DNA from 3 places in the Klebsiella sp. GFKo11 genome. Region 3 is predicted to be linked to each of the others. Evidence: predicted binding sites of a transcription regulator. Region 3 holds the regulator's gene; each other region holds the start of a gene.
What was found. The regulator sigma-54, encoded in region 3, starts transcription at its own class of promoters, with help from an activator protein. The targets are predictions, from matches to a motif close to GTTGGCACANNTTTCGCTNT.
Positions count from the first base shown of each region.

Region 1: the regulator sigma-54 is predicted to act here: its motif matches at 3,127-3,146, upstream of glnA (glutamate--ammonia ligase).
Region 2: the regulator sigma-54 is predicted to act here: its motif matches at 2,435-2,454, upstream of norV (anaerobic nitric oxide reductase flavorubredoxin).

Region 1 is NZ_CM151369.1:6,314,109-6,324,497, forward strand. Features, by position in the region: gene AC07P6_RS30225 (MFS transporter) at 1-190, shown strand, start outside; gene ompL (porin OmpL) at 277-969, shown strand; gene typA (ribosome-dependent GTPase TypA) at 1,031-2,854, opposite strand; gene glnA (glutamate--ammonia ligase) at 3,234-4,643, shown strand; gene glnL (nitrogen regulation protein NR(II)) at 4,832-5,881, shown strand; gene glnG (nitrogen regulation protein NR(I)) at 5,890-7,299, shown strand; gene AC07P6_RS30255 (YshB family small membrane protein) at 7,410-7,520, shown strand; gene hemN (oxygen-independent coproporphyrinogen III oxidase) at 7,558-8,931, opposite strand; gene yihI (Der GTPase-activating protein YihI) at 9,120-9,626, opposite strand; gene yihA (ribosome biogenesis GTP-binding protein YihA/YsxC) at 10,210-10,389, shown strand, end outside.
Region 2 is NZ_CM151369.1:1,383,788-1,394,176, forward strand. Features, by position in the region: gene norW (NADH:flavorubredoxin reductase NorW) at 1-943, opposite strand, end outside; gene norV (anaerobic nitric oxide reductase flavorubredoxin) at 940-2,388, opposite strand; gene norR (nitric oxide reductase transcriptional regulator NorR) at 2,576-4,120, shown strand; gene gutQ (arabinose-5-phosphate isomerase GutQ) at 4,083-5,048, opposite strand; gene srlR (glucitol operon DNA-binding transcriptional repressor SrlR) at 5,041-5,814, opposite strand; gene gutM (transcriptional regulator GutM) at 5,883-6,242, opposite strand; gene srlD (sorbitol-6-phosphate dehydrogenase) at 6,377-7,156, opposite strand; gene srlB (PTS glucitol/sorbitol transporter subunit IIA) at 7,174-7,536, opposite strand; gene srlE (PTS glucitol/sorbitol transporter subunit IIB) at 7,550-8,527, opposite strand; gene srlA (PTS glucitol/sorbitol transporter subunit IIC) at 8,524-9,087, opposite strand; gene mltB (lytic murein transglycosylase B) at 9,351-10,389, shown strand, end outside.
Region 3 is NZ_CM151369.1:649,545-659,933, forward strand. Features, by position in the region: gene rapZ (RNase adapter RapZ) at 1-779, opposite strand, end outside; gene ptsN (PTS IIA-like nitrogen regulatory protein PtsN) at 825-1,313, opposite strand; gene hpf (ribosome hibernation promoting factor) at 1,379-1,666, opposite strand; gene rpoN (RNA polymerase factor sigma-54) at 1,689-3,122, opposite strand; gene lptB (LPS export ABC transporter ATP-binding protein) at 3,170-3,895, opposite strand; gene lptA (lipopolysaccharide ABC transporter substrate-binding protein LptA) at 3,902-4,447, opposite strand; gene lptC (LPS export ABC transporter periplasmic protein LptC) at 4,416-4,991, opposite strand; gene kdsC (3-deoxy-manno-octulosonate-8-phosphatase KdsC) at 4,988-5,554, opposite strand; gene kdsD (arabinose-5-phosphate isomerase KdsD) at 5,569-6,573, opposite strand; gene AC07P6_RS03130 (calcium/sodium antiporter) at 6,570-7,547, opposite strand; gene mlaF (phospholipid ABC transporter ATP-binding protein MlaF) at 7,757-8,569, shown strand; gene mlaE (lipid asymmetry maintenance ABC transporter permease subunit MlaE) at 8,577-9,359, shown strand; gene mlaD (outer membrane lipid asymmetry maintenance protein MlaD) at 9,364-9,915, shown strand; gene mlaC (phospholipid-binding protein MlaC) at 9,932-10,389, shown strand, end outside.

The sequences.
Region 1 (10,389 bases), 760 kb from region 3:
TATCCCCAATGTTGCGCAAAGTGAAACTACGCTACTCGGTTTACGCCAGCTTATTTTCCTCTGGCCCTGCAGTCTGGCGATTATCGCGGCATTCACTATGGGCTTATTTTATAAGCTCAATGAAAGCCGTTTTGCTTTTATTATCGAGGAAATTGGCCAACGAAAAAAACAACACAACCCGGTATTGTGAATAACTAAAAGACCTCTTTTTTAATTATTGCCGCTCTATCCATTTTAATGGATAGCGGCTCCCCTACGTTAAAAAATGGATTTATTATGAAAAAAATAAACGCGATACTTCTGTTAACCTCTGTTATCTCTACCTCTGCGTTTGCTGGTGCTTATGTGGAAAATCGCGAGGCGTATAACCTTGCATCCGATCAGATGGAGGTCATGCTGCGCGTTGGCTATAACTTTGATATGGGCGCTGGCCTGATGCTCACCAACACCTATACTCTGCAACGCAAGGATGAGTTAAAGCATGGCTATAACGAAATCGAAGGCTGGTATCCGCTATTCAGACCAACGGATAAATTAACGATTCAGCCGGGAGGGTTAATTACCGACAAGAGCATTGGCTCCAGCGGTGCGGTTTATCTGGATGTGAATTACAAATTTACCCCGTGGTTTAATCTGACCGTGCGTAACCGCTATAATCACAATAACTACAGCTCAACTGACTTAAACGGTGAGCAAGATAATAATGATACCTACGAAGTAGGTACCTATTGGAATTTTATTATCACCGATAAATTCTCTTATACTTTTGAACCACACTATTTTACGCGGGTGAATGACTTTAATAGTAGCAACGGTAAAGACCATCACTGGGAAATTACCAATACCTTCAGGTATCGGATCAATCAAAACTGGCTGCCTTACTTTGAACTACGCTGGCTGGATCGCAATGTGGAGCCGTACCACCGGGAGCAAAACCAGATTCGCGCTGGGGTGAAGTATTTCTTTTAAGTTTTTTAGGCAAAAAAAAGCCGCTGATAATCAGCGGCTTTTTCATAGCAAGAAGCGTTAATTAATCTTCTTTAGAACCACGCATCGCGCGTTTACGATCGTTCTCGGTCAGATGACGCTTACGGATACGGACAGAAGTCGGAGTGACTTCTACCAGTTCGTCGTCATCGATGAACTCAAGAGCTTGCTCCAGCGTCATTTTCAGTGCCGGAACCAGGGTCGTCGCTTCGTCAGTACCGGAAGCACGCATGTTGGTCAGTTTCTTACCGGTCAGGCAGTTTACAGTCAGGTCGTTAGAACGACTGTGAATACCGATGATCTGGCCTTCGTAAACTTCTGCACCGTGACCCAGGAACAGCTTACCGCGGTCCTGCAGGCTGAACAGTGCGAACGCAACCGCTTTACCCTGGCCGTTGGAGATCAGAACGCCGTTCTGACGCTGACCCACATCACCCGCACGAACGTCGTCGTAATGGCTGAAGGTGGAGTACAGCAGACCGGTACCGGAGGTCATGGTCATGAATTCTGAACGGAAGCCGATCAGGCCACGGCTTGGGATCACGTAGTCAAGACGTACGCGGCCTTTGCCATCTGGATTCATGTTTTTCAGATCGCCTTTACGCTCACCCAGTGCCTGCATCACAGAACCCTGGTGCTGCTCTTCGACGTCCAGCGTGACGTTTTCGAATGGCTCTTGTTTACGGCCATCGATTTCGCGGAAGATTACTTTCGGACGGGAAACCGCCATCTCGAAACCTTCACGACGCATGTTCTCAATAAGAACAGACAGGTGCAGTTCACCACGGCCAGAAACGCGGAATGCGTCTGCATCCGGAGTTTCTTCAACGCGCAGCGCCACGTTGTGCACCAGCTCTTTGTTCAGGCGGTCAAGGATCTGACGAGAGGTAACGTACTTACCTTCTTTGCCACAGAACGGAGAGGTGTTAACGCAGAAGAACATGGTTACGGTCGGCTCATCAACAGACAGCGCCGGCAGCGCTTCAACATTCTGCGTATCGCAGATGGTGTCAGAGATGTTCAGCTCGCCCAGACCGGTGATTGCAATGATATCGCCAGCTTCTGCAACGTCGCTCTCGATACGCTCAAGACCCAGATGGGTCAGAACTTTACCGACTTTACCGTTACGGGTTTTGCCTTCGCTATCAACGATAGTAACCTGCTGGTTCGGCTTCACTTTACCGCGTTTGATGCGGCCGATGCCGATGACGCCAACGTAGTTGTTGTAGTCCAACTGGGAGATTTGCATCTGCAGCGGGCCATCAAGGTCAACGTTCGGAGCCGGTACGCGATCGACGATAGTCTGATACAGCGGAGTCATATCGTCAGCCATATCTTCGTGATCCAGACCCGCGATACCGTTCAGCGCAGAAGCGTAAACGATAGGGAAGTCCAGCTGTTCGTCGGTAGCGTCGAGGTTTACGAACAGGTCGAATACCTGATCGACAACCCAGTCAGGGCGTGCGCCCGGACGGTCAACTTTGTTGATAACAACAATTGGCTTCAGGCCATGAGCAAAGGCTTTTTTGGTCACGAAGCGCGTCTGCGGCATCGGACCATCCATTGCATCAACGACCAGCAGAACGGAATCGACCATGGACATGACACGTTCAACTTCACCACCGAAGTCGGCGTGCCCCGGGGTATCAACGATGTTGATACGGTAATCATTCCATTTGATAGCGGTGTTTTTAGCCAGGATGGTAATCCCACGCTCTTTCTCCAAATCGTTGGAGTCCATCACACGCTCTTGAGTTTCGGCACGCGCATCGAACGTACCGGATTGCTGCAGCAGCTTATCAACCAGGGTAGTTTTACCATGGTCAACGTGCGCGATGATGGCGATGTTACGCAAATTTTCGATCACAACTTTGCCTCAGGCATTTAGAAATAGCGCGTTATTGTACACGGATTAATCGCACTACAAAACAGGATCACAAACATCCCCCGCAAACAAGTATTGCAGAGTTTCTTTGTGACCGCTTTCACGGAGCGTTAAAAGGGTTATTAAAGGTCAATTGCACCAAATAAGTGCCCAATGTTCACACAATTGCACTATTATAGTGCAATGCATTCATAATGGTGCAGCCCTTTTGCACGATGGTGTGCATGATAACGCCTTTTGGGGGCAATTTAAAAGTTGGCACAGATTTCGCTTTATATTTTTTAAGGCAACAACGCCACCTTAAGCAGTTAGAAAGTTTTCGTTACCACGACGACAATGACCAATCCGGGAGAGTTTAAGTATGTCCGCTGAACACGTTTTGACGATGCTGAACGAGCACGAAGTGAAGTTTGTCGATCTGCGCTTCACCGATACCAAAGGTAAAGAACAGCACGTTACTATTCCTTCTCATCAGGTAAATGCCGAATTCTTCGAAGAAGGCAAAATGTTTGATGGCTCCTCGATTGGCGGTTGGAAAGGTATTAACGAATCCGACATGGTTCTGATGCCGGACGCAACTACCGCGCTGATCGACCCGTTCTACGAAGAACCGACGCTGATCATCCGTTGCGATATCCTGGAACCAGGCACCCTGCAGGGCTATGACCGTGACCCGCGCTCCATCGCCAAACGTGCGGAAGAATACCTGCGCGCAACCGGCATTGCGGATACCGTGCTGTTCGGGCCAGAACCTGAATTCTTCCTGTTCGATGACATCCGTTTTGGTGCGTCTATCTCCGGTTCTCACGTTGCTATCGATGATATCGAAGGCGCATGGAACTCTTCCACCAAATATGAAGGCGGCAACAAAGGCCACCGTCCGGGCGTGAAAGGCGGTTATTTCCCGGTTCCGCCGGTAGACTCTTCTCAGGATATCCGTTCTACCATGTGTATGATCATGGAAGAGATGGGTCTGGTTGTGGAAGCTCACCACCACGAAGTGGCGACTGCCGGTCAGAACGAAATCGCTACCCGCTTTAACACCATGACCAAAAAAGCGGACGAAATTCAGATCTACAAATACGTCGTGCACAACGTCGCACACCGCTTCGGTAAAACGGCGACCTTTATGCCAAAACCGATGTTCGGCGATAACGGTTCCGGTATGCACTGCCACATGTCCCTGTCCAAGAACGGCGTAAATCTGTTCTCTGGCGACAAATACGCAGGCCTGTCTGAACAAGCGCTGTTCTACATCGGCGGCGTAATCAAGCACGCTAAAGCCATTAACGCCCTGGCGAACCCGACCACCAACTCTTATAAGCGTCTGGTCCCGGGTTACGAAGCACCGGTCATGCTGGCTTACTCTGCCCGTAACCGCTCCGCTTCCATCCGTATTCCGGTAGTGACCTCTCCGAAAGCGCGTCGTATCGAAGTCCGCTTCCCGGATCCGGCTGCTAACCCGTACCTGTGCTTTGCTGCACTGCTGATGGCTGGCCTTGACGGTATCAAGAACAAAATCCATCCGGGCGAAGCGATGGACAAAAACCTGTACGATCTGCCGCCGGAAGAAGCGAAAGAGATCCCACAGGTTGCAGGTTCTCTGGAAGAAGCATTGAACGAACTGGATGCTGACCGTGAATTCCTGACCGCTGGTGGCGTATTCACCAACGACGCAATCGATGCTTACATCGCCCTGCGTATTGAAGAGAACGACCGTGTACGCATGACTCCGCACCCGGTTGAGTTCGAGCTGTACTACAGCGTTTAATTTTGCTGTAAATCCGCGGTATTCCGTGTTGTGGCGTGGGGTACCGAGGATGTTTTGTTGCCGTGGAAACTTTCAGCCCATCTCAGGATGGGCTTTTTTCTCCACCAACGCGCTGATCTCATGAACTTTTTACTCATAAAAAGCTATACTGCACTAAAATGGTGCACTCTAATTCAGGAGACTGTCAGATGGCAACAGGCACACTGCCCGATGCTGGGCAGATCCTTAACTCTTTAATCAACAGTATCTTACTGGTCGATGACGACCTGGCGGTGCATTACGCGAACCCGGCTGCACAGCAGTTGCTGGCGCAAAGCTCACGTAAGCTATTTGGTACCCCACTCCCGGAGCTGTTGAGCTATTTCTCGCTGAATATTGGTCTTATGCAGGAGAGCCTGCAGGCGGGCCAGGGCTTTACCGATAACGAAGTGACGCTGGTCATCGATGGTCGGTCACATATCCTGTCTCTGACGGCACAGCGCCTTCCTGAGGGCTACATTTTGCTGGAAATGGCACCGATGGATAATCAGCGTCGTCTGAGCCAGGAACAGCTTCAGCACGCACAGCAGATTGCCGCGCGTGACTTAGTGCGCGGTTTGGCCCACGAGATTAAAAACCCGTTGGGTGGCCTGCGCGGTGCAGCGCAGTTGCTGAGCAAAGCGCTGCCCGATCCTTCGTTGACGGAATACACCAAAGTCATCATTGAACAGGCCGATCGGTTAAGAAATCTGGTCGACCGCCTGCTGGGACCGCAGCATCCTGGAATGCACGTCACAGAGAGCATTCACAAGGTTGCAGAGCGAGTGGTGAAGCTGGTGTCTATGGAGTTGCCGGATAACGTCAAACTGGTTCGTGATTACGACCCAAGCCTGCCGGAACTCCCACACGACCCGGATCAAATTGAACAAGTGCTGCTGAATATCGTCCGCAATGCGCTGCAAGCGCTGGGGCCTGATGGCGGAGAGATAGTCCTGCGTACCCGTACGGCGTTCCAGCTGACCCTACACGGGGTTCGCTACCGCCTTGCAGCACGTATTGACGTTGAAGATAACGGCCCGGGGATACCGTCTCACTTACAGGATACGCTGTTTTATCCGATGGTGAGCGGGCGCGAAGGCGGTACTGGCCTCGGGCTGTCTATCGCCCGCAGCCTTATCGATCAGCACTCCGGCAAAATTGAATTTACCAGTTGGCCAGGGCATACCGAATTCTCGGTGTACCTGCCTATTCGGAAGTAGAGGTGTTTATGCAACGAGGGATAGCATGGATCGTTGATGACGATAGCTCCATCCGTTGGGTGCTTGAACGCGCGCTCACCGGGGCTGGCTTGAGTTGTACAACGTTTGAGAGCGGCAGCGAGGTGCTTGATGCCCTCACCACCAAAACCCCGGATGTCCTGCTGTCTGATATCCGTATGCCGGGAATGGATGGGCTGGCGCTGCTGAAACAAATTAAACAGCGTCACCCGATGCTCCCGGTCATCATAATGACGGCGCATTCAGATCTGGACGCGGCGGTCAGCGCTTATCAGCAAGGTGCCTTTGATTATCTACCAAAACCGTTTGATATTGATGAAGCGGTGGCGCTGGTCGACCGCGCAATCAGCCATTATCAGGAACAGCAGCAGCCGCGAAATGCGCCAATAAATAGCCCAGCGGCCGATATTATCGGCGAAGCGCCAGCAATGCAGGACGTTTTTCGCATTATAGGCCGCCTGTCGCGTTCCTCCATCAGCGTGCTGATCAACGGCGAGTCCGGTACCGGTAAAGAGCTAGTTGCCCATGCTCTGCACCGCCATAGCCCGCGAGCTAAGGCACCGTTTATCGCGCTGAATATGGCGGCAATCCCCAAAGACTTGATTGAATCAGAACTGTTCGGCCACGAGAAAGGGGCCTTTACGGGCGCGAATACCGTACGCCAGGGGCGTTTTGAACAGGCAGACGGCGGCACGTTGTTCCTCGATGAAATCGGCGATATGCCGCTGGACGTACAAACTCGGTTGCTGCGCGTGCTGGCTGATGGCCAGTTTTATCGCGTAGGCGGCTATGCTCCGGTGAAAGTGGATGTGCGCATTATCGCCGCCACCCACCAGAATCTTGAGCTGCGCGTACAGGAAGGAAAATTCCGCGAGGACTTATTCCACCGCCTGAACGTGATTCGCGTCCATCTCCCGCCGCTACGCGAGCGTCGGGAAGATATTCCGCGGCTGGCGCGCCACTTCCTGCAAGTTGCTGCTCGTGAACTCGGCGTTGAAGCCAAGCTGCTGCACCCGGAAACGGAGATGGCGCTAACCCGGCTGGCCTGGCCGGGTAACGTGCGTCAACTGGAGAACACCTGTCGTTGGCTGACGGTGATGGCGGCAGGCCAGGAGGTTCTGACCCAGGATCTTCCCAGTGAGCTGTTTGAAACCGCGATACCGGATAATCCGACGCAAATGCTGCCGGATAGCTGGGCCACGCTGTTGGGGCAATGGGCCGACCGCGCTTTACGTTCCGGTCATCAAAACCTGCTGTCAGAAGCACAGCCGGAGATGGAGCGCACGCTATTGACCACCGCGCTACGCCACACTCAGGGGCATAAACAAGAAGCAGCACGCCTGCTGGGATGGGGCCGTAATACGTTGACACGTAAGCTAAAAGAACTGGGAATGGAGTAGTAGAATAGTGTCGTGTAAAAAATAGTCTGCCAGCGCAAACTGCTGCTATTTTGTACTTTACTGTTCAAATGCGTTGAGTATGATCGTGCCCGGAAAGACAGGGGGAAATCATGCTTGAATCACTCATAAATATTATATCGAGCGGTGTCGCAGCCGGTCATACCCCGCAGACGGCAATAGCTGCTGTTTTGTGTGCGGCGATGGTTGGATTGTTTAGCTGATAATTCACCCTCTCCCGGCAAGGAGAGGGTGAATAGATTAAATCACGCGTGAAAACTGCTGCATCCGTGCTTTCTGGCGCAAATATGCGTCAAAGCACATGCATATGTTGCGAATCAGCAACCGGCCTTTCGGCGTCACCTGAATCCCTTTCTCATCCACATCCACCAGCCCGTCTTTGGCCAGCGGCGCCAGCAGTTTCATATCTTCAGTGAAGTAGTCATTGAAGTCTAAGTCCCACTGCGTTTCTACAGCGGAGAAATCGAGACGGAAATTGCAGATCAGCGCTTTAATGACATCGCGACGAATACAGTCATCGCGAGTCAACGCAATGCCACGCCATAAGGCCGTTCCGGTTTCATCAATCTGCTGATAATACTGCTTCAGCTCTTTTTGGTTCTGCGCATAGCAGTCGCCAATCATACTGATCGCCGAAACACCCAGCCCCAGCAGATCGGAATCCCCTTGGGTGGTATAGCCCTGGAAGTTGCGATGCAAAATACCTTCACGTTGGGCTATCGCCAGTTCATCGTCCGGACGAGCAAAGTGGTCCATACCGATAAACTGATATCCCGCAGCGGTCAGCGAATCAATCGTTTCCTGCAGGATATCCAGCTTCTGCTCTGCTGAAGGTAAATCGGCATCTTTGATTTTGCGCTGTGCGGCGAAGAGCGTCGGCAAATGCGCATAGTTAAATACGCTCAGACGATCGGGATTTAGCTCAGCCACGCGCTGGAGCGTAAAAGCGAAGCTCTCTGGCGTTTGCTTCGGCAGTCCGTAAATCAGATCGATATTGGTAGAAGTAAAGCCAATCTCTCGGGCATGGTTGAGCAGGGCGAAGATAAACTCTTCATCCTGCTCGCGGTTCACCAGGCGCTGCACCTCTTTGTTGAAGTCCTGCACGCCCATGCTCAAGCGGTTGAATCCTTCAGCGCGTAAATGATCCAGTACATCAAGCTCAATTTCACGCGGATCGACTTCAATGGAAATCTCAGCCTCGGCATTAAAATTGAAATGCGTACGCAGCAGGCTCATCAGGCGGCTAATTTGCGCCTTATTTAAATATGTCGGCGTACCGCCGCCCCAATGCAGTTGGTTAACCAGGCGACCCGCAAAAAGCGGCGCGCGATGGATAATCTCCTGCTCAAGGACGTCCAGATACTGATCGGCTTTATGCTGCTGGCGGGTGACAATTTTATTGCAGCCACAAAAATAGCAGAGCTTATGGCAAAACGGGATATGCACATACAGCGATAGAGGTCGCTGCGGATAACGGGCTACCGCTGCGTCAAATTCAGCAGCGCCAAATTCCGGAGAAAACTCCAGCGCGGTAGGGTACGAAGTATAACGCGGCCCGGAATAGTTATATTTTTGGATCAGGGCCAGATCCCAGTCGATTAACTGCACAGACATGCTCACTCCTTCCGATGGTGCCGTCGGCGGGTACGCCGCTCCGGCCCAACCACACCTGGGGTAATGAGCCGGTTGCGCAGCCATTTCTGACGCCGCGACAACCGTCGTAGTTTAACGAATAACCACAGCAGATAACATATAACCAAAAGGGTTATAAGCAGGACCGGGAATCCGATGGGGTGCAAATGTTAGTTTCCGCCCTTCAGCAAACGCATCATATCTTCTTTGCGTTCTTCCTCTTCCTCATCTTCGTCATCATCGTAGGAGAGGCCGAGCTGTTGCATCAGTTCATCAATACGGTCCAGTTTGGCATCAACCCAGGTCTGCTCTTCAGCATTCAAGGTTCCGCCCTCTTCCAGACGTTCCAGCAGCGCGTCCAGGCGCTCATCGTTCTCCAGCAAATCCAGCTCAGCCTGCGGTGAAAGCATAGGTTTCTCGCTCTTCGGTTTGTGCTGCTTAATCACTGGGGCATTCTCTGTCACACCCAGCGGGATCGGTTTTTTGCTGCCAATGCGCGGATCTTGCTGTTGGCCTTGTTTTTTACCCGCAGAGGCGGCATCACCACCGGTCGCACGACTTCCTGCCGCATGACCGCGATGTTTCTTCTGCTGCTTACGATCGCGAGCTTCCTGGTTCAATTCTTCACGCGTTTTGCGACTTTTTTTGCCACGAGGTACAGATGTCGGTTTTTTCATGGTGTTAATCTTCAGGCCGTTTTCTTCAGTATAGAATTGAGGCGGAATCTAGCAGAAAGCAAGCAAAGAAAAAAGGCGACAGATTACTCTGTCGCCTTTTTCCGCACTGACAACCCTTAATGGGTTTCTACTTTCCATGTTATCTAACGACAACCCCTGTCTTTCCTTTAGCTACCAACAGTCCCTGTTACATCCATTTCCTTTTAAAACGTCTCCAGACGCCTGTCATCCTGACAATCCGTAGTCCTCGCCTCCTGGCGCTTCCTGACACCTCGTCCTGAGTCTTAATCCTGTTAGCTTCCTTCGCCCTTGCCCGCTACTTTACTGGTTTAAGAAAAACCTACAACCAGCAACGGTATAAAAAATGCTAATTTCAGAATCTTCTCTTCATTTAATTGTATGATTTATAGAGTGTTAGTGATTTTTTAATCAGGCTTTTCTCACAAATGTCTTATATCAACAATGGCCAATATCTCACAAAGCATGTGGCTTTTACTCACACCTGTGGATTGCGGTAAAAACAGCCTTTTTCTATTGTTCAGGTATAATCCCCGTCATAGCCTGATTAACGGAGACGACCGTCTTGACCAACTGGAATTATCAACTGACGCATTTTGTCACTAGCGCACCAGATATCCGCCATCTTCCTTCTGATACCGGTATCGAAGTGGCATTCGCTGGCCGCTCTAACGCAGGGAAATCCAGCGCCCTGAATACGCTGACTAACCAGAAAAGCCTTGCTCGTACATCAAAGACGCCTGGT
Region 2 (10,389 bases), 730 kb from region 3:
CCTTCACCAGCATCGGCGGCAGCTTCAGCTCGCCCTGCTGGGTCAGCAGATTTTTACCCAGGCACATGGCGCTCAGCAGAATCGGTTGCAGGAACGGCAACACCATGCCGTTGATTTCCGCGCAGTCGCCGAGAGCGTAAATCGCCGGATGGCTGGTTTGCAGCTGGCTGTTTACCACCACGCCGCGATTAATCTCCAGACCGGCATGCCGCGCCAGCGCTGTTTCCGGGCGCAGGCCGGCGGCGGCGACCACCGCATCAACGGTCACCGTGCGCTGACGGTCAAGGGTGACGCGAATGCCGTCGGCGTTTTGCTCCAGGCTTTCCAACTGGGATTTCAGCATCAGGTGCACGCCCATATCGGTCAGACGATGCTGCAGGCGGCTGCTGGCCTCCGGCGGCATCAGCGCTGACAGCACGCTGGCGGAGTTATCCACCACCGTCACCGCTTTCCCGGCGCGGCAGAAATCCATCGCCAGTTCGCAGCCAATCAGCCCGCCGCCGACGATCAGCACGCGTCTGGCGTCATGTAACTGACTCTGCGCTGCACCGTACTCACGCTGGCTGTTGAGGGTCAGCATCAGCTCGCGTCCCGGCACTGGCGGAATAAACGGCGTCGCGCCGGTGGCCAGCACCAGTTTGTCATAGCGCCACTCGCGGTCCTGGCTTTTCACTACCTGATTCTCGGCGTCGATATCGCTCACCCAGGTATGCGGGAACAGGCGCAGATTGTACTGCTCGGCAAACTCTCCCGCCGTTTGCAGGGTCAGTTCGTCGGCCTTCTGACCACGGCTGACCACATGGCTGAGGTCCGGTTTGTTGTACTCATCCATGCTGTCGGCGGCGATCAGGGTCAGCGGGATTTGCGGGTCCTGCTTGCGGATATTTTTCACCAGCTGACGGGCCGCGAAGCCCGAGCCGATGATGACGATGCCATCACTCATTTTGCCTCCGATGCCAGAACATCAAACACATCTTTACCCAGCGAGCATTCCGGGCAGAGGAAGTTATCCGGGACTTCGCTCCACGGCGTACCCGGCTGGACGTCCTGGTTCGGCTCGCCTTTTTCTGGATCGTAAATCCACTGACACACACTGCACTGCATCATCGGTCCGAGGTCGGCTGCCGCTGCGGCGGCACAGGCGCAGGCTTCTTGTGCCTGGTCTGGTTTGGCAGCGGCTTCCGGCAGCGGAGCCAGCGCCCACTGACGAGCAATTTCGCGACCATGCTGACGGCAAATTTCCAGCGCGTCGAGATCCGGACGCCATTTGGCCTTCAGGCTCAGGGACATTTCAAAACCGGCATCCTGTAAACGGGTAGAGAGACGGTCAACCGCGCCGCCGCTCCAGCCGTGGGAACCAAAGGCGCTGGCGTGCTTGTTGCGAAAACGCAGGCCGGTCATCTCTTCCACCAGCCCGGCGATTTTCGGCATCATTACGTTGTTCATGGTGGAGGTGCCGACCAGCACGCCTTTGGAGCGGAACACGTTGGTCAGAATTTCGTTTTTATCGCTGCGGGCGACGTTAAAGATTTTCACCGCCACGTTCGGGTCAACTTCGTTGATGCCCTGGCCAATCGCATCCGCCATCATGCGGGTGTTATTGGACATGGTGTCGTAGAAAATGGTGATACGGTCTTCCTGATAGTCCGCCGCCCATTTCAGGTACAGCTCAACGATCTGGGTTGGATTTTCACGCCATACCACGCCGTGGGAGGTGGCAATCATGTCGACCGGCAGATTGAAGCCGAGGATTTCGGTGATTTTCGGCGTCACCAGGCGGCTGAACGGGGTCAGGATGTTGGCGTAGTAGCGCTGGCACTGCTCGAACAGTTCGGTCTGGTCAACTTCGTCGTTGAACAGGCGTTCATCGCAGTAGTGCTGGCCGAAAGCGTCGTTACTGAACAGTACCGCATCGCCGGTCATATAGGTCATCATGCTGTCCGGCCAGTGCAGCATCGGGGTTTCCACAAAAATCAGCTGTTTGCCGTTACCGATATCCAGGCTGTCGCCGGTTTTCACTACGTTAAAATTCCACTCCGGATGGTGATGGTGACCGGTGATGGAGTCGATGGCGTTGTTGGTGCAGTAGATCGGGGTGTCCGGAATGCAGGACATCAGTTCGGTTAGCGCGCCAGCATGATCCTCTTCGGCGTGGTTAATAATGATGTAGTCGATATCGGCGAGGTCGATTTCGCTGCGCAGATTCTGCACGAATTCACGGCTGAATTTATGATCGACGGTATCGATCAGCACATTTTTTTCTTCGCGGATGAGATAGCTGTTGTAGCTGCTGCCGCGCAGCGTTTTGTATTCTGTTCCGTGGAAATCACGCACTTCCCAGTCACGTTGGCCAACCCAATGAATGTTATTTTTAACCAGAATAGACATAGCAACCTCAATTAATTCAGCATTGTTCAAATAAGATGTTTTGCTTATATCAAGTTGCGTGCCAACTTATTAATTAATTGAATTTAAAGGTTTTAATGTTTTTATCTAAATTTGTTGATGTCAAAATGACAATGGTTAAAATAGTCGTTATGACTATCTTTACTGTCAGAATGACTATGAGGCGACAATGAGTTTCTCCGTCGAGGCCCTGGCGAAAATCGCCATTGATTTGCAAAGCGATATCGGTCATGCCGACCGTTTCTCGCGCCTGATTACCACCCTGCGGCAGATTCTCGGCTGCGATGCTTCGGCGCTGCTGCGCTACGAAGCGCATCAGTTTGTGCCGCTGGCGATTGATGGCCTGGCGCAGGATGTACTTGGGCGACGCTTCGCCCTTGAAGGTCACCCGCGGCTGGAGGCGATTGCTCGCGCCGGGGATGTGGTGCGGTTCCCGGCAGACAGCGACCTGCCGGACCCTTACGACGGATTAATTCCCGGACAGGAGAGCCTGAAGGTACATGCCTGCGTCGGGCTGCCGCTATTTGCCGGACAAACCCTGATTGGTGCGCTGACTCTCGACGGCATGGATGCGGACCGCTTCGACAGCTTTAGCGATGAGGAGCTGCGCCTGATTGCCGCTCTGGTCGCCGGGGCGCTGAATAACGCGCTGCTGATTGCCCGGCTGGAGAATCAAAACGTGCTGCCGGAGCAGGCTATCGCTTATCCGGCGTCCGAGCGTCAGGAGATAATCGGCCTGTCGGCACCGATTTTACAGCTGAAAAAAGAGATCGATATCGTCGCGGCTTCCGACCTGAACGTCCTGATTAGCGGCGAAACCGGCACCGGCAAAGAGCTGGTGGCGAAGGCGGTGCATCAGGGGTCGCCGCGTGCAGCCAACCCGCTGGTGTATCTCAACTGCGCAGCGCTACCGGAGAGCGTGGCGGAAAGCGAGCTGTTTGGTCACGTTAAAGGGGCGTTTACCGGGGCGATAAGTAACCGCAGCGGCAAGTTTGAAATGGCGGACAACGGGACCCTGTTCCTCGATGAAATTGGCGAGCTGTCGCTGGCGCTACAGGCCAAGCTACTGCGGGTGCTGCAGTATGGCGACATTCAGCGCGTCGGCGATGACCGCAGCCTGCGGGTTGATGTGCGGGTGCTGGCGGCGACCAACCGCGACCTGCGTCAGGAGGTGGTGGAAGGGCGTTTTCGTGCCGACCTTTATCATCGTCTGAGCGTGTTCCCGCTGTCGGTTCCGGCGCTGCGCGAGCGGGAAAACGACGTGGTGCTGTTGGCGGGGTATTTCTGCGAGCAGTGCCGTTTGCGCATGGGGCTGTCGCAGGTGATTTTAAGCGACACGACGCGGGCGAGGCTGCGCGCCTGGCTGTGGCCGGGGAACGTGCGTGAGCTGGAACATGCGATCCATCGCGCGGTGGTGCTGGCGCGGGCGACGCAGGCGGGTAATGAGGTGGCGCTGGAGCCGCAGCATTTTCAGTTCGCCGTGGAAACGCCGGTCCTGCCGAGCGCAAGCCCGCAGCCGGTGACGGAGGTGGTGAATTTACGCGAGGCGACGGAAGCCTTCCAGCGCGAAGCGATTGCCAGAGCGCTGGCGGATAACAGCCGGAACTGGGCCGCCGCCGCCCGCGCGCTGGATCTCGATGTCGCCAACCTGCATCGGCTGGCGAAGCGTCTGGGACTTAAAGGATCCCGGCCTGATAAAAGTTCTGCAGGTTAATCGCGCCGACCAGCTGTCCGTTGTCATCGACCACCGGAGCGGCGCTGATTTTGTGCTTCATCAGGCGCTCTTTAGCTTCTACTGCGCGGCTTTCTGATTGCAGGGTTACGCCGTTGCGGGTCATCGCCAGGCTGACGACATCTTGCAAACTGCCGCCGCCTACCAGCCAGCGGCGCAGGTCGCCGTCGGTAAACACGCCCTGGACGTGATTGTGCTCATCGCAGACCGCCACCAGTCCCAGGCCAGTGCGGCTGAGTTCGAGCATCGCGTCCATCACGCTGGTATCAACATCCACGCGCGGCACGTCGCCATCGCGGCGCATGAGATGGTGAACTTTGTTCAGCAGTCGTGCGCCCAGCGCGCCAGCCGGGTGCGAGCGGGCAAAATCTTCTTCATTAAAGCCGCGAGCCTGCATCACCGCCATCGCCAGCGCGTCGCCGAGCATCAGTGTGTTGACGGTACTGGAGGTCGGGGCGAGGTGCATCGGGCAGGCTTCGCGTTCCACGGCGATATCAAGAACGGCTTTGGCGGCCAGCGCCAGCGGAGAGGTGGATTTACCGGTCATCGCCAGCAGTGGTATGGACCGTTCTTCCAGCCGTGGGACGATAAGATCCAGTTCTTTAGCGCCGCCGGAGTAGGAAATAAACAGCATCACGTCGCGGCTATCGAGCATTCCGAGGTCGCCGTGTAACGCTTCCGCCGGATGGACGAAAAATGCCGGGGTGCCGGTGCTGGCGAATGTAGCGGCCAGCTTTTTGCCGATGTGGCCCGATTTACCGATCCCGGAGACCACCAGTTTGCCCTCGCAGTGGATGATGATTTCCGCTGCGCGGATGAAGTCGTCGCCCAGGCGTTCAGGCAGGCGGCTCGCCTCCTGAAGCTCCAGCAGTAGGGTCTGGCGTCCGGCTTCTAACAGAAAGTTACTCATGATGTTCTCCAGTAATAATGACTTCGATGCCTTTTTCTTCCAGCGCCCGCTGGAATTCAGGGTCGATGTTGGCATCGGTAATCAGTTTGTCCACGCTCTCCAGGCCGCAGACGATATTGGGACTTTTGCGGCCAAACTTCGATGAGTCGGCCATCAGGATAACCTCGCGGGCGGCATTGCACATCGCTTTGCTGACCGTATAAACCTCATTAAAGGTGGTGACGCCGGCGATTAAATCAATCCCGTCGGTGCCCATAAATAGTCGGTCAAAGCTGAAGTGCTCGAAGGCGTTTTCCGCCAGCTGGCCGTGAAAGGAGGCCGATTTTTTACGGAAGGTGCCGCCTGGCATCAGGATAGTTTGTTCGTTATCCAGCTCGGAGAGGGCGTTGACGATATGCAGGCTGTTGGTCATCACCGTGATGTTATTGAAGCGGCTGAGCATTGGTACCATTTGCAGGACCGTGCTGCCGGCGTCAAGAATGATTGAGTCGCCATCGTGAATAAAGCGAACGGCGGCTTCGGCAATCCGCTCTTTTTTATGAGTGTTGATGAGCGTTTTGTGGTCGATGGGCGGGTCGGCCTCGTCTTTATTTAACACCACGCCGCCGTAGGTGCGGATAACGGTACCGGCATTCTCAAGGATGACCAGATCCTTGCGGATGGTGGTACCGGTGGTGTCGAAGTGTTGCGCCAGCTCTTCAACCGAGCATTTGCCCTGCGCTTGCAGGTGCTCGAGAATGGCTGCCTGGCGCTGACGTGGTTTCATAGGCGTTGTATCCTGCGTTTAAAGTTTCGAAATGATAATTTCGCAAGATATTAACTTTCACAACGAAATTATCCATGTTTCGGATTAAGCGCTAATAATAGTGCATTCTGACAGAGCGGATCATTGGGAAAGATCACATCAGGCTGCAATTCCTTGAGATGTTTGCCGTTGAGAGCGGGAATTTTTTGTGGTCTGGCGAAGACGGTGAGACCTTTCATTAACAGCGTATCGCGAATGCGGTCGTGTTCGTCGACGGCGATGGCGACGACGGCGCGCGGCTTGAAGCGGCCCGAGGAGCGACCCACGCCGACCCGGCCCTGTTGGCATAGCTGGTCAAAGGCGCGGTTGAACTGGCGGATTTGCCAGCCGCCAAAGGCGAGTTGGGTTATCCAGGCGATGGCGGCGACGGTGATGAGTGCGGTAACCATAAAATCTCCTTAAGGTGCGTGCGATATTCCCCCGGAGGCGGCGCGTTGCGCCTGTCCGGGCTACCAGACAGCTGCATAATCGGTAGCCCGGACAGATGCGCAGCATCGCCTCCGGGAAAACAGCGCGCAACGTTTTAAAACATCACCTGCCCGCCGGTGACGTTGATGGACTGCCCGGTGCAGTACGAAGCCTGCGGGCTGGCGTAAAACATCAGCACATTGAGCACATCCTGATAATCGCAACCGCGCTTGAGCGGAACTTTATCGACGTAATACTGTTCAACTTCGTTCTCGGCAATCCCCAATTTGGTGGCGTACTGCGGCAGTAGCGACTGGAACATCGGCGACTTCAGCAGGTTACCCAGCATCAGCGAATGGACGGTAATACCGTATTCTGCGAGGTCCAGCGCCAGAGACTGCGTCAGCCCCACGCCGCCAAACTTCGCCGCGCTGTAGCCAGAGTTATGCTTACTGCCCACTTTGCCGGATTTCGAGTTGATCTGGATGATGCGTCCTTTTATACCGTCGCGGATCATCAGCCGCGAAAACTCGCGGGCGCAGAGGAAGTAGCCCACCAGATTAACCTGAAGCGAGCGATCGAAATCGCCCAGCGCGAAGTCGCTGATAAAGGCCGCTTTGGCGATCCCGGCGCTGTAGACCAGCAGATCGACACGGGAAAATATTTCGTCTACTCCGCGGGCGAGGGCGACGACGCTGGCTTCGCTGGTGGCGTCGGCACCAAAGCCGTACGCCGTTCCTTCGCCATATTCGGCGTTAATGGCCTGCGCGACGCGGGTCGCTTTATCGCTCTGAATATCGACAACCGCCACGCGATAGCCCTCTGCGGCAAGGCCGCGACACAGAAACTCCCCTAAGGTTTGTCCCCCGCCAATGACAACAGCAACCTGATTCATAATTTTCTCCTTACAACTTAAGCAACAAATTTCAGTACGCAGCCGGTGGCGATCTCTTCCGGCACCGGGCCCGCCACGTGGACGGTTCCGGGGAATTCCGCTTCGCGGTGACCATCGAAACGCAGCGTGATATGGCCAAGCTCGCGCAGATTCTGCTCGGCAACGTCGCCGACGGCGGTCACCGGATAGCGCTGTTCGCCAAGCTGAAGCTCCGCGCCCGGAACCAGCGAGCCGGATAGCTCGCCGTGGTTGTGAATAAAGCAATACTCTTCGATATCGGCTGGGGCTCCTTCGCGAAAGGTGATCAGCATCTGGTCTTCCAGCGCCATCGTCGCACTGGCGCCGATACGCGTAATGGTGGTCTGGTAAATCACGGTCATCTTCAGGAACCTCTTATTGGTAAATAAACCCGGAAACGAACCAGGCGATCAGCACCGTTGGGGCGCCGGTCAGGAAGCGGCTCACCAGCACCGACGGGACGCCGACGCGCACGGTGTCCTGTCGCGCTTCCGCCAGCGACAGACCAACCGGGATAAAGTCGCAGGCGGCCTGGGCGTTAATGGCAAACAGTGCGGGCAGGGCGAGGTGAGGCGGAATATTGCCAAGGCCAATCTGCACGCCAATCAGTACGCCGATAACCTGGGCGATGACCGCGCCTGGGCCGAGGAACGGCGACAGCAGCGGGAAGGAGCAGATCAGCGCCAGGGTGACGAGGCCCAGAGGATGGCTGGCGAGCGGTGCCAGACCGTGGGCAATCCAGTCGCCGACGCCGGAGGCCATGATGATGCCGATCAGCGCTGAGACGAAGGCCATAAACGGCAGGATGGTTTTCAGCACCGTGTCGATGGTGTCGCGACCGGCCTGGAACAGCACTGCTACCACGGAACCCATGCCCATGCCGACCTTCGCCAGCAGGCCGTCGCTCTGCTCGGTTATCTTCTTGCTGGTGTCATAGTCGCGGACCGCCGGTTGAGCTGGCGTGTCCTGTGGCGCAGGGGAGTCGTTATCTGTTAAGACGTGAATGTTCTCGCTTTTAACTCCGGAAACGTAAATATCCTCGACGATGTACTGCGCCAGCGGCCCGGATTTGCCGGTAGCGTGGATATTAATGGTCGGGATACGACGCTTTGGGTAGATGCCGCAGCGCAGGGTGCCGCCGCAGTCGATAATCGCCACGCCGATTTCCGCTTCCGGCGGTTCGCCCTCTTTGAAGCCATCGACCGCCTGCCAGCCGGTGAGGCTCGCAATTTTATCGACGATCGCCGGACGGGTGCCTGCGGTGATATAGACAATCTTTTTACCGGCAACTACGTCCAGTTCGAGCGGGCCGCCCCAGCCACCGGTGCCTTTTTCAATACGAATACGCGTCATGATGTTGCTCCTGACAGATGGACTTTCTGCTCAAGTTGGATGGCCATTTTCTTCTCAAAAATCGACGTGGTCAGGTCGGTCACCCAGCCACGGAAGAAGTTTGTCACCAGGCCCACCAGCAGATAGCTCACCGCCAGCGGCCCTAACGGCAGGCCGAGAGTGGTCAGCCCGTTGGCGATCCCGAGATAGACGAACAGCTCGCCGGGGTTGATATGGGGAAACAGACCGTTCATCGAATGGCAGCTGTAGGAGGCCGCCGCGTAGTAGCTGGGTTTGTATTTCTCGGGCATAAAGCGCCCGAGGCTCAGGGTCATGGGGTTACAGAAAACGAAGGTGCCGATGCAGGGCAGCAGCAGGTAGCGGGAGATCGGATTACCGGCGCAGCGTTGCGCCAGCTTTTCGATCCGCTGCTGACCAATAAAGTTGATCAAGGCGTTCATGATCACCAGCAGACTGATCAGCAAAGGCAGGATCCCGGTAACCATACCGGTAAACACCTCACCTCCCTTCTGAAACAGGCCGATAAACCATTCGGCACCGTGGGTAATGACTTCAATCATTGTTCTCTCCTTCAGCGTGTTATTTTTCTTGCTAACTGGCGGCTAATTTTAATCACTTTGAAAGATTTAAAAGTGTTAGTTTGATCGCAAAATGAAAGATAAATATTTTATTTTGAAAGATTGTGACTGAGGAAGAGAAAAGAATGTGACGAGAGATGAGGTAAAAATGGCAATAAAAAGAATTTCAGTCGCTGCCGCTTCCTTGTGAGCGGGCGCATGCTTTACCATAATTACCTCTTGCCGATTTGTTAAATGGATGTCCCATGTTGAAGCGTCGCTATCTGGTTTTACTCCCGCTGTGTGCTCTTTTCGCTGCCTGTAGCAGCAAACCTCAAACCCCTGCGGAAACGGAAATGGCGGGCAGTACCGGCGGTTTTTTGCTGGAGCCGCAGCATAATGTGATGCAGATGGGCGGTGATTTCGCCAACAACCCGGCGGCGGAACAGTTCATCGACAAAATGGTGAGCAAGCATGGATTTGACCGTCAGCAGCTGCACGAAATTCTCTCGCAGGCTAAACGTCTGGATTACGTTCTGCGCCTGATGGACCGTCAGGCTCCGACCGGGCTGCCGCCGTCAGGGCCGAACGGCGCCTGGCTGCGTTACAAAAAACAGTTTATTACTCCGGATAACGTGCAGAACGGCGTGGCGTTCTGGAACCAGTATCAGGACGCGCTCAACCGTGCGTATCAGGTTTACGGCGTGCCGCCGGAAATTATCGTCGGGATTATTGGCGTGGAAACTCGCTGGGGCCGGGTGATGGGCAAAACCCGCATCCTTGATGCGCTGGCAACTCTTTCGTTTAACTATCCACGTCGTGCGGAGTACTTCTCCGGCGAGCTGGAAACCTTCCTGCTGATGGCACGCAGTGAAAAAGATGATCCGCTGGACCTGAAAGGGTCGTTTGCCGGAGCGATGGGCTACGGCCAATTTATGCCATCCTCCTATCGCCAGTACGCGGTGGATTTCAACGGCGACGGGCATATCAACCTGTGGGATCCAGTTGATGCAATCGGCAGCGTGGCTAACTACTTTAAGCAGCACGGCTGGGTGAGCGGCGATCAGGTAGCCGTGCAGGCGATGGGCCAGGCGCCGGGGCTGGCGAACGGCTTCAAAACCAAATACAGCGTTTCGCAGCTGACGGCGGCGGGATTAACCCCGACTCAGTCGCTGGGTAACCATCAGCAGGCGAGCCTGCTGCGTCTGGATGTGGGCTCGGGATATCAGTACTGGTACGGCCTGCCGAACTTCTACACTATTACTCGCTACAACCACAGCACCCATTACGCGATGGCCGTCTGGC
Region 3 (10,389 bases):
TGTTCGGCGATGTAGACCGAACGGTGTTTACCGCCAGTACAACCAATGGCCACCGTCAGATAGCTGCGATTATTGGTTTCCAGCATGGGTAACCATAGTTCAAGATAGCTACGAGTCTGGTAGATAAAATTGTGAACTTCCGTGTGTCGGTCGAGGAAGGCGGCGACAGGTTTGTCCAGACCTGTCATCGGGCGCAGTTTCGGATCCCAGTGCGGATTAGGCAGGAAGCGCACATCGAAAACGTAGTCGGCATCGATAGGGATACCATGCTTGAAGCCGAAAGATTCGAAGACCATCGTCAGCTCACGTTCGCGTTTGCCTAGCAAACGGGTACGCAGCATTTCTGCCAGCTCATGCACCGACATCTCGGAAGTATCGACGATCAGATCGGCGCGAGAACGCAGTGGTTCCAGCAGGTCGCTCTCTTCATCAATAGCGCTTTCGAGCGACAGATTTTTGCTCGACAGCGGATGTAAGCGGCGCGTATCGCTGTAGCGGCGAATTAAGGTGTTGCGATCGGCGTCAAGAAACAGCAACTGAGGCGAAAATTCTGCGGGCAGATTTTTCATTGCCTGCTCAAAGATTTCCGGTGACTCAGGCATGTTACGTACGTCAATGCTGACGGCAGCTGAGATATTTCTATCTGCAAGCGAGCGTGCCAGTTCGGGTAACAAAACCACCGGTAGGTTGTCCACACAGTAGAAACCCATATCTTCCAGCGCTCGCAGGGCGACGGATTTCCCCGATCCTGAACGGCCGCTGACGATCATCAGTACCATGTACCGTTTCTCCTCAGTACGATAAAGAGTAAGGTGCGACTCCCGTTATGCCCCATCGTTGCTTCCTGCTTCGGTGATAATTTCATACAACTCTTCGTTGCTTTGGGCGGCGCGTAGTCGGCGACAGGTTGCTTTATCCGCCAGACGTTTTGCGACCAGTGAAAGCGTATGCAGATGAGTTTTGGTCTGATCGGCGGGAACGAGAAGCGCAAACAGGAGATCGACAGGTTGATTATCGATCGCATCAAAAGCGATCGGGGTTTCCAGTTGGACAAAAACGCCAACGGCCCGCAGCGTATCCTCTTCGAGTTTTCCGTGTGGGATCGCGATACCGTTACCGATCCCGGTGCTGCCCATTTTCTCGCGAGTGAGGATCGCTTCGAACACCACCTGAGGCGGCAAGCCTAGCTGTTTTGCTGCCAGCTCGCTGATGATTTCCAGGGCACGTTTCTTGCTCTGGCAGTGAACCTGGCTACGGGTACATTCCTGGTTAAGGACATTGCTCAGTTGTAGAGCCGAATCGTTATTTATCATAATTTCACCTGAGCTCGCCCTGACCAACCGCCTGCTGGCGGTTGGCGTAGGTTATGCCCGGACAATTAGCGTTGTTTCAGTTTATCTTTATGTTTTGTTAGCTGTCTTGCCAGCTTATCAATAAGACCATCGATAGCGGCATACATATCCTGCCCTTCCGCACTGGCATGGATTTCACCACCGTTGACATGCAGGTTGGCATCCGCAATTTGCGTTACCTTCTCTACCTTTAACACAATGTAGACCTGATTGATCCTATCGAAAAACTGCTCCAGCTTGCTAAATTTCGTATTAACAAAATCGCGCAGAGCAGGGGTTATTTCTACGTTGTGTCCTGTAATGTTGAGCTGCATAGTGTCTTCCTTATCGGTTGGGTCAAACCAGTTGTTTACGCTGATTCGACGGCGGAATGGATAAAGACTCTCGATACTTAGCGACGGTGCGGCGCGCCACCATAATACCCTGATCGGATAACATGGTGGTGAGCTTACTGTCGCTCAACGGCTTCGCGGGGTTCTCCGCGGCGATTAACTTCTTCACCAGCGCGCGAATGGCCGTCGACGATGCTTCGCCGCCGCCTTCTGTGCTTACATGGCTGGAGAAGAAATACTTCAGCTCAAAAATACCGCGTGGACTATGCAGGTATTTTTGGGTAGTAACACGTGAAATGGTCGATTCATGCATTTCGACGGCCTGAGCAATATCAGCCAGTACCATCGGCTTCATATGCTCTTCACCTTTCTCGAAAAAGGCCTGCTGCTGCTCAACAATGCAGCGACTGACGCGCAGTAGCGTATCGTTACGGCTCTCCAGGCTTTTGATCAGCCAGCGAGCCTCTTGCAGATTGCTGCGGATAAACTGGCCGTCGGCATCATTGCGTGTGCTGTTACCCATGGCAGCATAGTGCTGATTGATCTTCAGGCGCGGTAGGCTATCTGAATTGAGTTCAACGACCCAGTGGTCATTCACCTTACGCACCAGCACGTCAGGAATGACATATTCTGGTTCGCCAGTTTGAATGGATTGACCAGGGCGCGGATCCAGGGATTGGATCAGGCTTACCGCTTCCTTTAATACTTCTTCTTTGAGGCGGGTTACGCGCATGAGAGAGCGGAAATCATGATTCGCTAGTAGATCAAGGTGATCGCTGATGATCTGACGTGCTTCATCAATCCAGGGTGTTTCTCTGGCAAACTGCGAAAGTTGAACCAGTAGGCAGTCGCGCAGATCTTTTGCCGCTACGCCGACGGGGTCGAAACGCTGAATGCGCTTGAGGACGGCTTCAACTTCTTCAAGTCCGATTTCATCATCGCCAATGCTCTCAACGATGTCTTCGACAGAAATAGTGAGATAGCCGGTATCATCAACGGCATCGACAATGGAGGTCGCGATGGCGCGATCGGTATCAGTGAACGGTGTAAGTTCAACCTGCCACATCAGGTAATCTTGCAGGCTTTGAGTGGTCTCACCCTGGTAGACGGGCAGTTCGTCATCCTGATAATCGACGCCGTTACCTGATGGCGTTCCTGCTGTATAAATCTCATCCCAGCTGGCATCAAGCGGCAGTTCTTCAGGCATGTCTTTTTGCTCAAGGGCATCGACGGTATCCAGAGATTCGCGATCCTCGGCCTCTTTGGTTTCTACCTCATCGTGAAGATCGGTTTGCTCCAGCAACGGGTTGCTATCCAGCGCCTGCTGGAGTTCTTGCTGGAGTTCTAACGTGGACAACTGCAGTAAACGAATCGCCTGCTGCAGTTGTGGCGTCATGGCAAGCTGTTGGCTTAGCCTTAATTGCAAACCTTGCTTCATATTCAGGGCCAATATCTCCGACTAAAACGTCTGTAACCTCTACCCTATCAGAGTCTGAAGTCTTCCCCAAGATACACGCGCTTAACCTGCTCGTCTTCAAGGATTTGTTGAGGTGTACCGTGAGCTATCAGATGGCCCTGGCTGACGATATAGGCACGTTCACAAACGGCGAGCGTTTCCCTAACGTTATGGTCGGTAATCAGCACGCCCAGGCCGCTATCGCGCAGATGCTCAATGATACGTTTGATATCGATGACGGAAATAGGGTCGACGCCAGCAAAAGGTTCATCCAGCAGGATAAATTTCGGGTTAGCGGCCAGCGCACGGGCGATTTCGACGCGGCGACGTTCACCACCGGAGAGCGCCTGGCCGAGGTTATCGCGCAGGTGCTCAATGTGAAACTCTTCCATCAACTCTTTCGCGCGATCTTCACGCTGCTCGTTGCTTAAGTCGTCCCGGATCTGCAATACCGCCATCAGGTTATCGTACACGCTCAGGCGACGGAATATGGAGGCTTCCTGCGGCAGATAGCCTATACCGCGACGCGCGCGAGCATGTAGTGGCAGCAGGCTGATATCTTCATCGTCAATAATGATGTTGCCAGCGTCGCGCGGAACGATACCGACGACCATATAGAAGGTAGTGGTTTTACCCGCACCGTTCGGGCCGAGCAGGCCAACAATCTCACCTGAATTCACGGTCAGACTGACATCTTCCACCACGCGGCGGCCTTTGTAAGCTTTGGCGAGATTCTTTGCAGTTAATGTTGCCATAACGAATTACTTACCCTTCTTTGACTGGTCGGTGCCTTTGTCCTGCAGCTGCGAAGGAACCAGAACCGTGGTCACTCGCCCACCTTTATTGCTGAACGCCTGCATTTTTTGCTCTTTTACCAGATAGGTGATTTTGTCACCCTGGATATTGCTATCGATCTGTTCCAGATGCGCATTGCCGGTCAGCACGACAAAGTCATTTTGCAGTTCATAATGCATTTTTGACGCCCGGCCTTTAACCGGCTTGCCGTTGTCCTGCATCTGGAAGAAGGTCGCTGGGTTACCATAACCATCAATAACCTCTTTGCCTTTCTCTCCGCCCGGGCGAGTTACGACAACCTTGTCGGCGTTGATTTTGATGGTTCCCTGGGTAACAACGACATTACCAGTAAACGTGACGACATTACCCTGCATATCCAGCGACTGCTGATCGGATTCAATATGAATTGGCTGATCGGTGTCACCGGTTTTTGCCAGTGCCGGCAGGCTGGCGGCCAGTAAGGCGCTGGCGAGCGCAATCTTAAGGCTGAGTTTGTTTGTTCTGAATTTCATATGAGGTTCTAACCTTTTCAATCAGCTCGGCATTTTTGCTGCGCAGGTTCCCGCGCATTTTCAGGCCGCTGGAATTAAATGTTGTTCCGTACAACGTCACCATGTCATCGGAGGTAACATCCTGCGTCACCAGGTTTATCTGGGCGTTATCCGTCGTAATTTTGCGCAGTTGAGAATCCGCCGTCAGCGCATTCACTTCAACGTGCCCGTAAAGATACAGCATGCGGTCATTCGTCAACTTGGCTTTATCCGCTTTGATAGACCAGGTTGGTACTTTGTTAGTATCGAAGGTGGTCATTACCGGTTTTGCGAACCACGACAGTTGCTGTTCGGAAAAATACTCCACGTGTTCAGCGATCAGCCGGTAATTAAGCGCCCCTTCCGGACTATAAACGACGGTATCGGTATGCTCACTGGTATACGTTGGCTCATCAGGATTGACCGCTTGCTGGGTGGTCTCGTCCGTACTCGCCAGATTCAGGCCGATCAGGATCAGCGCGACCAGCGACAGTAAAATGATAACCCAACGTCTGGTTTTACTCATATAGATTGCCCTTTGGCCTCATCCAACTTGCCCTGCGCCAATAGTAGCAAATCGCAAACTTCCCGTACCGCCCCGCGACCGCCATTAATGCGAGTGACGTAATCTGCGCGCGGGATCAGCAACGGGTGCGCATCTGCCACCGCTACGCTTAAACCAACCTCAGCCATCACCGGCCAATCGATCAGATCGTCACCGATATAGGCCACTTCATCAGCGCGAACGGCCAGTTTGTTCAGTAATTCATGAAATGCCAGCAGTTTATTAGACTGCCCCTGGTACAGATGCGTGATGCCAAGAGTTTGGCAACGGTCTTCTACCAGTTTAGCTTTTCGTCCGGTAATTATCGCCACTTCAATATCTGAAGTCAGGGCGCAACGGATCCCGTAGCCATCACGTACGTTAAACGCTTTTAGCTCTTCGCCGTGGTTGCCCATGAAGATAAGCCCATCGGACAGGACGCCATCGACATCGAGGATCAGTAAACGGATCTTCGCTGCGCGATCAATAAAGCCCTGACTTACCGGCCCATAACAGGTCGCGATCAGGGCATCAGCATTATTCATTATTTTTTCCTTACTTACACTACGCCCGCGCGCAAGAGATCGTGCATATGTACCACACCTACCAGACGGTCGCCATCAGCAACCAACACGCAGGTGATATGACGGGATTGCATCAGGTTCAGCGCATCGACGGCCAGGATACCGGGGCGAATACGGATGCCACCTCGGGTCATCACCTCGGCAATACTGGCATTGCGCATATCGACGCCGGTATCAAATACCCGACGCAGATCGCCATCGGTGAAGATACCGATGATATTCATTTCATCATCACAGATAGCGGTCATGCCTAAATTTTTGCGCGTGATTTCCAGCAGCGCATCGCGCAGCGTGGCCTGAAGACCTACGTGCGGGATTTCATCGCCGGTATGCATGATGTCATTGACCCGCAGCAGCAGCTTACGTCCCAGCGCACCGCCAGGGTGTGACAGGGCAAAATCTTCAGCGGTAAAACCGCGTGCTTCCAGCAGCGCGACGGCAAGCGCGTCGCCCATCACCAGCGCGGCAGTGGTGCTTGAAGTTGGCGCCAACCCTAATGGGCAAGCCTCTTTTGGCACCTTCACGCACAGATGAATGTCCGCCGCGCGCGCCATGCTGCTTTCCGGGCGGCTGGTGATACAAATAAGCGAAACCTGCTGACGTTTAAGAACGGGGATAAGCGCGAGGATTTCGTTTGACTCACCCGAATTTGAGAGTGCGATAACCACATCACGTGGGGTGACCATACCTAAATCGCCATGTGCGGCTTCGCCCGGATGAACAAAAAATGATGAAGTTCCGGTGCTGGCAAAGGTAGCTGCCATTTTTCGCCCGATATGACCAGATTTGCCCATCCCCATTACGACAACTTTGCCGTTGCAGTGAAAAATGCTCTCACAGGCGCGGGTGAAATCTTCATTAATATATTGATCAAGCTGGGCCAGACCTTCACGTTCAATTTCCAGAACCTCACGGCCTGCCCGTTGAAAGTCAAAATCCGCTGGCAAATCTATTTGCGACATAATGTTATCCCGAATCATTCAACGAAGAGCGGCGCTGTCCAGAACAGCATCGCCAACCAAAGCATAAATCCGCCCACCAGCAGTAGGCCTGCTAGCCGACCAGGCTGCTGTTTACGCCGCCAGCACAGTAGGGCAAAGATCAGGCTGACCAGCAGCATGACGCCATAGTCGCGGGTAAACGCCTCGGCAGCGAAGGTGCCTGGCGCAATCAGCGCGGGAAGCCCGAGAACCAGCACGATATTAAGAATATTAGCGCCAATGATATTGCCGATGGCGATATCGTTTTCACCTTTTCGCGCGCCGGCAATAGCGGTTGCCAGCTCTGGCAAACTGGTAGCGATAGCAATCACCGTTAAGCCGACGGTCAGTTCGCTGATGGCGAAAAAGTTCGCTAGCACCGTAGCGTTATCGACCACCATACGCGTAGCCATCGGCATCACAATCATCGCGACACCCAACCACAGTAGGGCGACGGGAAGCGAACCTTCGCGCGGTAGCTCCGCGAGCTGCTCTCGGGTCAGGCTGTCGTTACCCTGACGCTCAGCGAGACGGGCTATTTTAATCGTGAACACTAGCCACAGTATTGCCAGCGCCAGCAAAAAAAGGCCATCCATACGCGTCAGCTGACCGTCATATAGCACAAAGCCCGCCAGTAAACTGACCAGCAACATTAGCGGTAATTCGCGGCGCAGGATATCAGAATGCACGGTAAATGGCTGAAATAGCGCGGTGAGACCAAGGATCAGTAAAATATTGGTGATGTTGGATCCCAGTGCCGTACCGATTGCCAGATCGGTTTGACCATGCAGAGAAGCGGCGGCGGATACGATGATCTCCGGCAGGCTGGTACCGATGCTGACGACCGTCATACCGATAATGAGCGGCGGGATCCCCAGCATGCGACAGAGTATTGAAGCGGCGTAAACCAGACGATCGGCGCTGTAGACAACCAGCAATAAACCAATAATTAACAGAGCCGTCGCTAAGAGCATCTAAAGTCCTTTCTTCAGGTATAATCGTCGCCTTGCTGGCCGTCCGTAGGCAGCGTAACGAATTCTTAATTTTGACTTTATGTGTGCCAAAAGTAAAACAAATGCCAGCTTTCGCTAACCTGGGCAGGTAAGATTCTGTAAAAATGTTGGGTTCGTGGTGAAAGAAAGCGCCATGCTTAGCTCAATGGGTGTCTAGTAAGGATGATTTTATGAGCCAAACTTTGGCGAATTTAGTTGAAGTTCGCGGTATTCGCTTCTCAAGAAGCGACCGAGTGATTTTCGACGACATCTCGCTGTCGGTGCCTCGCGGTAAGATCACTGCGATCATGGGACCATCAGGGATCGGCAAAACTACCCTGTTACGCCTGATCGGCGGCCAGATCCCACCAGACAAGGGCGAGATCCTGTTTGATGGTGAAAACGTGCCGCAGATGTCTCGTTCGCGCCTGTATACCGTGCGCAAGCGAATGAGCATGCTGTTTCAGTCCGGCGCGCTGTTCACAGATATGAACGTGTTTGATAACGTGGCTTATCCGCTGCGCGAACATACCCGCCTGCCGGAAGCGCTCCTGCACACCACGGTGATGATGAAGCTGGAAGCTGTCGGGCTGCGTGGTGCCGCGAAGCTGATGCCTTCCGAGCTCTCCGGTGGGATGGCGCGCCGCGCCGCTTTGGCGAGGGCCATTGCGCTGGAACCTGATTTAATCATGTTCGATGAGCCTTTTGTCGGGCAGGATCCCATTACCATGGGAGTGCTGGTGAAGCTGATTTCTGAACTCAACAGTACCCTGGGTGTCACTTGTATCGTAGTTTCGCATGATGTGCCGGAAGTGCTCAGCATTGCGGACTTTGCGTATATTGTAGCGGACAAAAAAGTTGTGGCGCATGGGAGCGCGCAGTCGCTGCGTGAAAATGCCGATCCTCGTGTTCGTCAGTTCATTGATGGTATTGCCGACGGCCCTGTGCCGTTCCGCTATCCCGCGGGCGACTATCACCATGATTTATTAGGCAAAGGGAGTTAAGCGACTCATGCTGTTAAATGCGCTGGCCGCGCTCGGGCATCGAGGTATTAAAAGTATCGCGACGTTTGGGCGTGCTGGATTAATGCTCTTCAACGCCGTAGTGGGCAAGCCCGAGTTTCGTAAGCATGCGCCGCTGCTGATGCGTCAGCTATACAACGTCGGCGTGCTGTCGATGCTGATCATCATCGTCTCGGGGCTGTTTATTGGTATGGTTCTGGGACTGCAGGGGTATCTGGTCTTAACCACCTATAGCGCCGAAACCAGTCTGGGCATGCTGGTGGCGCTGTCCCTGCTGCGTGAACTGGGGCCGGTTGTCGCCGCGCTGTTGTTCGCCGGGCGTGCCGGTTCGGCGCTGACTGCTGAAATCGGCCTGATGCGTGCGACCGAGCAGCTCTCCAGTATGGAGATGATGGCGGTTGATCCGCTTCGCCGCGTGATTTCTCCGCGTTTCTGGGCCGGGGTGATTTCACTGCCGTTGTTGACGATCATTTTCGTGGCAGTTGGCGTCTGGGGGGGATCGCTGGTCGGCGTTAGCTGGAAGGGTATCGACGGTGGATTCTTCTGGACCGCGATGCAAAATGCCGTCGACTGGCGGATGGACCTGGTTAACTGCCTGATTAAGAGTCTGGTTTTCGCCATTACGGTAACATGGATCGCGTTATTTAACGGTTATGACGCTATCCCCACTTCCGCCGGGATTAGCCGGGCGACAACGCGTACCGTGGTACATGCGTCGCTGGCGGTTCTGGGGCTGGATTTTGTGCTGACTGCGCTGATGTTTGGGAATTGAGTTCATGCAAACGAGAAAAAATGAAATCTGGGTAGGGGTGTTCTTACTGGTCGCGCTGCTGGCCGCGCTGTTTGTCTGCCTGAAGGCGGCAAACGTGACCTCTTTGCGTACCGAACCGACCTATCGACTCTACGCCACCTTTGACAATATTGGAGGTCTGAAAGCGCGGTCCCCGGTACGTATTGGTGGTGTTGTCGTAGGGCGCGTGGCGGATATCACGCTCGACCCGAAAACCTATCTGCCGCGTGTGGCTCTCGATATCGATGAGCGTTACAACCACATTCCGGATACCAGCTCGCTGGCAATCAGAACTTCCGGCCTGCTGGGTGAACAGTATCTGGCGATGAACATTGGTTTTGAAGACCCTGAGCTGGGAACTTCTATCCTTAAAGATGGTGGCACCATTCAGGACACCAAGTCTGCAATGGTACTGGAGGATCTAATAGGTCAGTTCCTTTACAGCAGTAAAGGCAGCGACAATAAGAATTCTGGCGATGAACCAGCTGCGGAAGAAAGTCATACTGACGCTACGCAGCCAGCCGGCACGACGCATTAATTTCAGGAGATAAGATATGTTTAAACGCTTACTAATGGTCGCCATGCTGGTGATTGCCCCCTTGACTGCCGCGACCGCTGCGGATCAATCTAATCCGTACAAGCTGATGGATGAAGCGGCGCAGAAAACCTTCGATCGCCTGAAGAATGAGCAGCCGAAGATCCAGGCTAACCCGAACTACCTGCGCGATATCGTCGATCAGGAACTGCTGCCGTATGTTCAGGTAAAATACGCTGGGGCGCTGGTGCTGGGCCGTTATTACAAAGAGGCTACTCCTGCTCAGCGCGATGCTTATTTCGCCGCTTTCCGTGAATATCTGAAACAGGCTTACGGCCAGGCGCTGGCAATGTATCACGGGCAGACTTACCAAATTGCGCCAGAACAACCTCTTGGCGAAGCAACTATTATTCCAATCCGCGTGACTATCCTCGATCCGAATGGCCGTCCGCCGGTTCGTCTGGATTTCCAGTGGCG